2 regions of the Pseudarthrobacter sp. MEB009 genome follow, and region 2 is predicted to be linked to the other one. Evidence: riboswitches for the same ligand, from Rfam matches in the RefSeq annotation. Region 2 holds a riboswitch; the other holds the start of a gene.
What was found. Region 2 has a riboswitch for thiamine pyrophosphate ahead of thiD (bifunctional hydroxymethylpyrimidine kinase/phosphomethylpyrimidine kinase). Riboswitches for the same ligand answer to the same signal wherever they lie in the genome.

Region 1 (4,896 bases), on a different contig from region 2:
GCTTGCTCCGCGCCGAGACCGTGTAGAACTGGGAGGACTGCAGCCAGATGCCGTGGGTGGGGATTTCGCCGGGCAGCTTAAGCAGCTCCAGCGGGGCACCGGAGGCCTTGCTCAGGGCCGTCAGCGAGTTTGACCAGGTCAGCATCATGGCGGCCTGGCCGGTCCCCATCAGGGTCTGCTCGGTACTGACGTTGAGCTTTTCCACCGTTTCGGACGCACCGGGCGCGGCCCCCGATTGGCTCAGTTCCAGGGAGTAGTCGAAGTAGTCCCGGACCGTGCCCTCCTCGAGGCCCAGCGCGCCGTCCTTGGTGTACAGCGATTGGCCGCGCTGCCGTGCGAAGGCGTCCAGCGAGTCGTGGGTCAGGACAGTGGCAGTCCCGTAGGTGCCCTTGGGGCTTTTGGCGGTCACGCCTGCGGCAATCCGGGCGAAATCCTCCCAGGTCCACGTCCCGTCGTCGGGCATGGGGACGCCGGCGGCCTCGAAGACGGCCGGGTTGGCCACGATGGCCAGCGCGTTGGCGCCGGTGGAGATGCCGTACTGCTTGCCATCCACCTGCCCGTTCTGCAGGGCGCCCTGGTCGATGCCGGACAGGTCCAGGGCGTCGCCCACCGTGGACAGGTCAAGCAGGGCCCCGCGGTTGGCGTACTCGGCGGGGTAGGCGCCGCCCATGGTGATCACATCCGGGGCGTCATTGGCCGCGACCTGGGTGGCGAGCTTGTCGAAGTAGCCCGAAATGTCGCCGTACTCGGGCTTGACCTTGATATCGGGGTTTTGTGCTTCGAAGGCGGCGATGGCCTTGCTGGTCAGGTCCGCGCGGGTGGCGTTTCCCCACCAGGCGAACCGGATCTCCTGCTGCCCTGAGCCTGATTCGCCGGACGAATCATTGGAGCAGGCAACGGTGAAGCCCAAAAGGCTTAGGGCTGTTGCCACTGCAATGATCTTCCGGGTTCCACGGATGTTTTTACGCGCCATTGGGTATCCACCTTTGTCGAGAAACCGATTTCCCGAAACTATCAGTGTGTTTCGGGAAGATCAATGGTTTTGCCAACAGGATAAGGACCTATTGCCCCAGCCACACCATGTTCCACGTTCCGGCCGACACGGCAGCAGTGACGGCAAGGCCGGAGATCAGGGCACCACCGGCAACCACCCACACATCGAGCGCGCTAAAGGTGGACTCACGGGCCCAGGTCCGTTCGCCGCCGCCGAAACCCCTCGCTTCCATGGTCACGGCGAGCCTGGAGGCCCGCCGGATCGCCTGCACCAGGAGGCCGAAGCTTTGTCCCAGCGTGGCCTTGATCCGCTGGCCCACGCTGCCGCGCGAACCCACGCCGCGGGCCCGGCGCGCCATCCCGATGGTCTGCCATTCCTCCGCCATCAGCCCCACCAGCCGCATTGCCGCGAGGGTCCCCAGGACAAACCGGTGCGGCAGCCGGGCCTTCTGGGCCAGCGCGTCGGCCAGGTCAGTGGGATCGGTACAGCTCATCAGCAGCACAGCGGGAAGGGCGATGGCCAGGCCGCGGAGCAGGAATCCGGCGCCGGTTTCCAGCGAACCCTCGCTCATGGTCCAGATCCCGACGTCGATCAGCGTCCTTCCGCTGTCCGCTGCCAGGATGGAGGTACTCCAGCCGCCGACGGCCGCCGCCAGGATCAACGGCCAGCCACGCTGCCACAGCAGCGTCAGCGTGAGCCCCGCCAGGGGGAACAGCAGCAGTTCGCAGGCGAGCGCAACGGACGCGGAAACCCAGTCGATGGACAGCGCCAGAACCAGCGTGACCAGGAAAACGGCGGCAAATTTGCTCAGCGGGTTGGCGCGGGCCAGCACGGCGGTTCCGCCGGGAAGGTTCAGCTCCTGCCTCATGGCGCCACCCGCTCCGGAGCTGACAGTCGCAGCTCGGCCCCGCCCAGGGCGGCGGTGAATTCGGCATCATGCGTCACCGAGACCACGGCGGTGCCGGTGTCCAGGAGTTCGGTGAGGAACGATGCCAGCTCGGCCCAGGTGTTGGCGTCCTGCCCGAAGGTGGGCTCGTCCAGGATCAGGACCCTGGGACTTGCGGCCAGGACGGTGGCTACGGAAAGCCGCCGTTTTTCGCCACCTGAGAGCGTGTAGGGATTCGCGTCCACCAAACCGGTCAGCCGCAGCCTTTCCAGCAGCTCATCCACCCGTTCCGCGCCATGGCCCAGGTGCCTGGGACCGAACTGCAGTTCGTCCAGCACCCGGCCGGTGACGAACTGGTGTTCAGGCTCCTGGAACACCGTGCCGATCCGCTCGATTAACTGCTCGGCCTTCCAGCGGTAGGGATCCGGTCCGGCGCCTTGGCCAAGAGTGGCAGCGGCCTCGACGGTCCCGGCAACAGGAGCCAGTAATCCGCCCAGCGTCAGGGCGAAGGTGGATTTTCCGGCGCCGTTGGGACCCGTGATGGCCAGCGCCTGCCCGGAAATTACCTGCGCGTCGATTCCTTCCTGGACGGGAACCGGCGGAATTTTGCGGAACCTGCTGCGGCGGGGCCGTTCACGGGACACCGCCAGATTGTCCGCGGCAAGAAGCAGGTCGCCGTCGGCCGGGGATCCCGCCGTGCGGTGGCGCGTGGCAGGGGCATACCCCGGGACCCAGACACCGGCGGTTTTCAGCATCTCCCTGGCGCCTTCCAGCACGGTATCCGGCGGCCCGTCCAGGAGCACGGCCGGGTCCGACGCTGATCCCGGTTGGAGCACCACGATCCGGTCCACCAGGTCCTTCCACACGCCCACGCGGTGCTCCACCACCACCAGGGTGGCCCCCGTTTTGTCGAGGCACCTGGCCACGGCGTCGCGGACCTCCAGCACCCCGGCCGGGTCCAGGTTCGCCGTTGGCTCATCCAGCAGGATCAGGCCGGGCCGCATGGCAAGGATTCCCGCCAGCGCCAGGCGCTGCTTCTGCCCGCCGGAGATGGCCGACGTCGGGTGGTCCAGCGAAAGGTGGGAAAGCCCGACGTCGGCCAGCGCCTCGTGCACACGGGTCCAGATGTCGTCGCGGGGCACCGCAAGGTTTTCGGCGCCGAAAGCAACGTCGTCGCCCACCCGGGAAAGGACCACCTGCGTTTCCGGGTCCTGCTGCATCAGGCCGGCGCGCCCGCGCCGGGACCTGGGCGGGGCGCCGTCCACCAGCAGCGAACCGGACTCGTCCGACTCCGCCGCTTCGCCGTCGTCGTCCGCATCCCCCAGCACCCCTGCGAGGGCGTGAAGCAGCGTGGACTTACCGGCTCCGGAGGGGCCCAAAAGGAGGACCCGCTCGCCGGGCCGGATATCCAGGTCAAGGGCGCGGACGGCGGGCCTGGTACGGCCGGCATGGCGCCAGCCCCACCCGTGGGCACTGACCGCTGCGGGCCGGACCGCCGGGCTGCCGTGCTGGGAAGGTGCAGGCATCAGGAGAAGGCAGGCTCCGATGCGGCCTTCCGAGAGGCGAAGGAAGCCAGCACGCCGGTCCTGGCCAGGCCGCGGGTGGCGATCCAGGAGAGGGCGCCGGCGATGACTGCGCCGGAGATGGCGGTGAAGACGATGTAGGCGAGTTTGTCGCCGCCCGAATAGGCAATGTTCCAGCCCCACGGCGCGAACGAATCGTTCAGGCCGCAGAAGAGTCCGGCACCCGCGCCGGCCAGCAGGGAGACAGGAAGGTTGAACTTCCGGTAGACGAAGATGGCGAAAATGATCTCGGCGCCCAGGCCCTGGACGAACCCGGAAAACAGCACCGACGCGCCGTACTGCGAGCCCATAAACAGCTCACCCGTCGCGGCGATGGTTTCGCAGAAAAGCGCGGCACCTGGTTTCCGGATGATCAGCATGCCCAGGACGGCCGGGATCATCCAGCCGCCGGCCAGGAGGCCGGTCAGGGGCGGATAGACGGCGTTCATCGGCGCGGAAACGGCCGCGGCACCCTGGGACCAGGCCCAGAAAATGATGCCGCCGGCAATCGCGATCAGGGCCGCGACGACGATGTCCACGACGCGCCAGGACCTGCTGGTGGTCTTCTTGATTGCTGCAGTGCTCATGGTGGTCCTCCTGGGTAACAGGAGGGGAAAGTGGACACGGGTGGCGGTTGCTGCCGCCATTTTCCGCGCACTTCGAGAACTCGACTCCCTTGCGCCGGTACTAACCGGATCAGGTTCGAGGGTCTGCGGCTGTCCGCACTCTCAGCGCCCACCTGCGGATCCTGGCAAATGCCAGTGATGCCCGACGGCTGCGCTCCCCTGTCGTTGAATGTTTCAGTGGTTGGTTAAAGCTGCCCTGTTGGGCCTGCCCAGTTTACACCTGGGCGGGGTAGATTGTGGGCCATGACCGCCAATTCACCGCTTGTGACCGACTTCGATCCGGACTCCGCCGATGCCCAGCCTGAGGGTTCGCTGGAGGCCTTCATTGCCAGGATCGAAGCCGAGACCAGGGAACTGCAGTTTCCCGGCTTTTCGCTGGATGACGCCCTGAACCTCGGATTGCTGTTGGTGGAGCTGGGAAAGGAGCGGAGCCTGCCCATTGCCATTGATATTTCCAGGAGTGAGCAGGTGCTCTTCCACGTGGCGCTTCCCGGCGCCACTCCGGACAACGAGCAGTGGATCCGGGCGAAGAAGGCCACAGCGGCCCGCTACGAGGTGCCGTCCCTGCTGGTGGGCCTTCGGGGCCGGCGGAACGGCGGCCGGATCGAGGACAACGCCTGGTTCGACCAGTCCCGCTACGCAGCCCACGGCGGGTCATTCCCGTTGTACGTGGCCGGCGTCGGGTCCGTCGCCACCGTCACGGTGTCCGGCCTCCCGCAGGTCCAGGACCACAACCTGGTGGTCGAAGCCCTGCGCGAAATCCTCACCCCGGCCCAGGGCAGCTGAAAAGCAGCGGGTTCAGCATTCAGTCCTGTTGCCTGCCCTGCC
Region 2 (4,896 bases):
CGCTGGCAGACATCCCTGCAGCCGCCGCAGCTGAGCCGGCGCCTGCCGCGACGGAGGCGGAACCGGAAACCAAGCCGGTGCGCCGCCGCCGGGTAGCCACCCGGAAGACTTCCGCACCAGCCACCGAGCCGGCCGCGCCGGCCCCGGCCACCGAATCCGTCGCCCCGCCGGCATCAGCTCCGGCCATCGCGGAGCCGGTTGTGGCGGAGCCCGTCCTCGCGGAGCCCACCCTCGAGGCTCCCGAGGTCACCGAAGAAGCCCTGAACGCGCACGTCTCGGCCGGGCCGGTTCCGGCAGCCGACGCACAGGCTCCCGACGAAACGCCCCTTAGCACCCCTCTCGAAGCCCCCGCTGCGCAGGGCTCCGACGATTCCGCCACGGCATCGCTGTCCGCCTTCGGTTCCCTGTTTATGGAGCCCGGCGCCGGTTCCTCCGTTCTTTTCCAGGCCCCGGACCTCACCACGGTGGTGCGCCCCGCTGCTGCCGTTGAAGAGCCGGATGAGGACGACGCCGAGGACGGCGACCAGGACGATTCCGCCAGCCGCCGCCGGCGCCGCAGCCGCGGCCGCCGGGGACGCAGCCGCCTGGACCGCGACGCCACCGATACCGGCGACGGTGACGATGCCGGCTCCGATGAGCAGGACGAAGACGATTCCGACGCGGCCGGCCAGCTGGACGACGGCGTGACCTCCCGCCGTCGCCGGCGCCGCCGCCGCGGCGACCAGGACCTGGAACTGACCGGAGGCGGCGATGACGACCCGCCCAACACGGTGACCCGCGTCCGCGCCCCCCGTGCAGCCAGCGAGCCCGTGGTCAACAACCGGGTGACGAGCGTTAAGGGCTCCACCCGCCTGGAGGCCAAGAAGCAGCGCCGCCGCGAATCCCGCGACACCGGCCGCCGCCGTACCGTGATCACGGAGGCTGAGTTCCTGGCCCGCCGTGAATCGGTGGACCGTCAGATGATCGTCCGCCAGCGCGACGACAGAATCCAGATCGCGGTCCTCGAGGACGGTGTCCTGGCCGAGCACTTTGTGTCCAAGACCCAACAGGATTCCCTGATCGGCAACGTCTACCTGGGCAAGGTCCAGAACGTCCTGCCCTCCATGGAAGCCGCTTTTGTGGACATCGGACGCGGCCGCAATGCCGTCCTGTACGCCGGCGAGGTCAACTGGGACGCCGTCAACCTTGAAGGCAAGCAGCGCCGCATCGAGAACGCCCTCAAGTCCGGCGACACCGTCCTGGTCCAGGTGACCAAGGACCCCGTGGGCCACAAGGGTGCCCGCCTCACCAGCCAGATCTCCCTGCCGGGCCGTTACCTGGTGTACGTGCCCGGCGGTTCCATGACCGGTATCTCCCGCAAGCTGCCCGACGTCGAACGCAACCGCCTCAAGCGGATCCTTAAGGACCGACTGCCGGAGCACGCCGGTGTCATCGTCCGCACCGCAGCCGAAGGTGCCTCCGAGGAGGAGCTGACGCACGACATCAACCGGTTGCGCGCCCAGTGGGAAGGCATCGAAAGCCAGTCCACTTCCACCAAGATCCTCGCCCCGGAACTGCTGTACGGCGAACCGGACCTCACCATCAAGGTGGTCCGCGACGTCTTCAACGAGGACTTCTCCAAGCTGATCGTCTCCGGCGAGGAAGCCTGGGACACCATCGAGGCGTACGTGACCTACGTTGCCCCGGACCTGGTGGGCCGGTTGGAAAAGTGGACCAAGGACCAGGACATCTTCGCTGCCTGGCGCATCGACGAGCAGATCCACAAGGCCCTGGAGCGCAAGGTTTTCCTGCCCTCCGGCGGTTCCCTGGTGATCGACCGCACCGAAGCCATGACCGTGGTGGACGTCAACACCGGCAAGTTCACCGGCAGCGGCGGCAACCTCGAAGAGACCGTCACGAAGAACAACCTGGAAGCTGCCGAGGAAGTGGTCCGCCAGCTCCGGCTCCGTGACATCGGCGGCATCATCGTCATCGACTTCATCGACATGGTCCTGGAATCCAACCGTGACCTGGTGCTGCGCCGCATGGTGGAATGCTTGGGCCGGGACCGGACCAAGCACCAAGTGGCCGAAGTGACCTCGCTGGGCCTGGTCCAGATGACCCGCAAACGCATGGGCACCGGGCTCCTGGAAGTCTTCGGCGAGCAGTGCGAGGCCTGCGCCGGGCGCGGTGTGGTCACCCACGACGACCCGGTGGAGCACCGCCGCGCCACGATTGTGGCAGCCGAGCACCACGTCCAGCGCGCCGACACCCGGCAGGAACACCGTCCCAACGATTTCCGCAGCCCGGAGCCCCGCCCCGAACGCGTTGACAACAACCAGCAGGGCACACGCCCGGAGCGCAAGCGCCGCCGCGGCCGTGGCGGCCAGCAGCCCGAGCTGGCGCCGGCAGCCCCGGTCCAGGCGCACACCGTGCACCCGGAACCCGTGGACCCGGAGCGGCACGCCAAGGCTGAAGCCACCCGGCTGGCCCTGGCGAACATCGCAGCAGCCGCGCACGCCGCGCACCTGCACGACGACGAAATCGCCGCCGCCAGGCAGGTACCCGCCACGCCCGTGGACGCCGGTTCGCACGACGCCGACGCTCCCGCACGCCCCGGGGCGGTGCTGACCTTCGGGGGAGAGGAAGTTGTCCTTCCGTTTGTTGAGCACGCCAGTGACCAGCAGTCGCAGCCGGCGCTCACGCTGGACCGCCTGGCCGAAGCCTTCGCGCACCTCGGCGAACCGCTGACGGCACCTGCAGCTGCTCCCGCAGCGGCAGCACCCGTTGCAGCTGCGCCGGCTGCAGTCCCCGTTGCTGCGCCCGCCGCAGCCCCGGAAAAGGACTACTCGGACCACACGCTGGAGCAGTCAACGCAGCGCCGGCCGCGCCGCAACCGCAGTGCCAGCCGTGCCCAGGGCGCAGCCAACGAAACCTCGGTGCAGCAGCACCAGAGTGCGCCGTCGGCCACCCCTGCGCACACCCATTCCGCTAAGGCACCGGAGCCCGCGGCGGCTGCCGCCGCCAAGGCACCGGCCGCTGCACCCATCATCCTGGGTGTGGGCGTTCCGGCGTCGGAGCTCTAGGGACCAGGGGCACTGCCCCACCTGCATCGGAGGCCGGGAACCGCACATCAGTGCCGGTTCCGGGGCCTCCGGCGTTTTAAGACAGGCAGCGACTTTCCCGCACCGGTGGCGGAACAGCTAGGCTGGGGACCGACACGGGGTGCCGCGCACAGGGCCGGCTGAGATCCACACCCGTTGAACCTGTCCGGTTAGCACCGGCGAAGGGATGTCTCTTGTCTTCGACCCTTACCGCGCCTGGCGCAGCCACACCTGCTGCTGCCACCACGCCTGCTGCGGACACCTCGGAAGCCATTCGCCGGGTCATTCCCCGGGTGCTCTCCATCGCCGGTTCCGACCCGTCCGGTGGGGCAGGGGTGCAGGCGGACCTTAAAAGCATCGCTGCGCACGGTGGCTATGGAATGGCCGCCATTACGGCCCTCACGGCGCAAAACACCCTGGGGGTGCAGGCTGTCCATATCCCGCCGGCGGACTTCCTGGCCCGGCAGCTTGAAGCTGTCAGCGCGGACATCACCATCGACGCCGTCAAAATCGGCATGCTGGGCGATGCTGACTCCATCCGCACCGTCCGCACCTGGCTCGAGGAGGTGCGGCCCGCCGTTGTGGTCCTTGATCCCGTTATGGTGGCCACCAGCGGCGACAGGCTGCTGCAGGCTCCGGCGGAGACAGCGCTGCGGGAACTGCTGCCGCTGGCGCACCTGATCACCCCCAACCTGGCCGAACTTGCTGTCCTGGTGGACGGCGACGTCCAACAGACCTGGGCGGGGGCACTGGACCAGGGAAGGCTCCTGGCCCTCGCCACCGGGGCCACCATCCTGGTCAAAGGCGGCCACCTGCAGGGACCGGGCTGCCCTGACGCGCTGGTGAACACGGCGGGCCTGCTTGGCCCCGAGGTGGTGGAAGTGCCGGGCGCGAGGGTGGATACCCGGAACAGCCACGGCACCGGGTGCTCGCTGTCCTCTGCCATGGCCACGGTGCAGGCGCGGCTGGGGGACTGGGAAGCCGCGCTGCGCGAAGTTAAGCCGTGGCTGGCCGGTGCCCTTTCGGCGTCGGACCGGCTGGGTGTCGGCGCCGGCAACGGACCGGTCCACCACTTCCACCACCTCACGGCCGTCCCTGCGCCCGGCCGGTTCGAGGCGCTGCTGTGGAAGGAAGCCGCCGCGGACCTGGCAGCCATCTACGAACTGCCGTTCATCCAGGGCCTGGTCTCCGGCACGCTCCCGGAGCGTGAGTTCGCTTACTACCTCTCCCAGGATGCCCTGTACCTTAACGGCTACTCGCGGGTCCTGGCCCGCGCCAGCGCCTTGGCACCCACCGAAGCCGAACAGCTGTTCTGGGCGGGCTCCGCGCAGCAATGCCTTGAGGTCGAGTCGGAGCTGCACCGGACCTGGCTGGCGTCGCGGACCATCCAGCCGGACCTTGGCCCCGTCACCAAGTCCTACGTCGACCACCTGGCCGCGGCCTCGGCGTCGGGCGGTTACGCGGTGCTGGCCGCCGCGGTCCTGCCGTGCTTCTGGCTCTACGCGGAAGTCGGCCGGACGCTCCATGCACAGTTCGTCGCGGCGGGGGAGCCGGCGGGGCACCCCTACGCGGCCTGGCTGCGGACGTACGCCGATGAGGACTTTGCTGCGGCAACCAGGCGGGCGATCGGCATTGTTGATGAAGCCGCCCGCAACTCCTCCGAAGCCGGGCGGGCAGCCATGGTGGACGCCTTCCGGCACTCCTGCCGGCTTGAAATGGAATTCTTCGACGCGCCGCGGCTGCACTCCTGAACGCGGGCCGGCTCCGGTACCGGTACTATGGTGGGGCACGGTACCGCGCCGGTACATGCCTG

Region 1: it holds a riboswitch for thiamine pyrophosphate, as region 2 does, so the genes downstream of both, QRN07_RS05495 (ECF transporter S component) here and thiD (bifunctional hydroxymethylpyrimidine kinase/phosphomethylpyrimidine kinase) in region 2, are expected to answer to the same signal.

The regions. Positions count from the first base shown of each region.
Region 1 is NZ_JARVTC010000006.1:146,737-151,632, forward strand. Features, by position in the region: gene QRN07_RS05480 (ABC transporter substrate-binding protein) at 1-973, opposite strand, end outside; gene QRN07_RS05485 (energy-coupling factor transporter transmembrane component T family protein) at 1,062-1,862, opposite strand; gene QRN07_RS05490 (ABC transporter ATP-binding protein) at 1,859-3,406, opposite strand; gene QRN07_RS05495 (ECF transporter S component) at 3,406-4,029, opposite strand; TPP riboswitch at 4,098-4,239, opposite strand; gene QRN07_RS05500 (heme-degrading domain-containing protein) at 4,312-4,854, shown strand; gene QRN07_RS05505 (response regulator transcription factor) at 4,874-4,896, opposite strand, start outside.
Region 2 is NZ_JARVTC010000002.1:117,967-122,862, forward strand. Features, by position in the region: gene QRN07_RS00710 (Rne/Rng family ribonuclease) at 1-3,065, shown strand, start outside; TPP riboswitch at 3,191-3,288, shown strand; gene thiD (bifunctional hydroxymethylpyrimidine kinase/phosphomethylpyrimidine kinase) at 3,278-4,834, shown strand.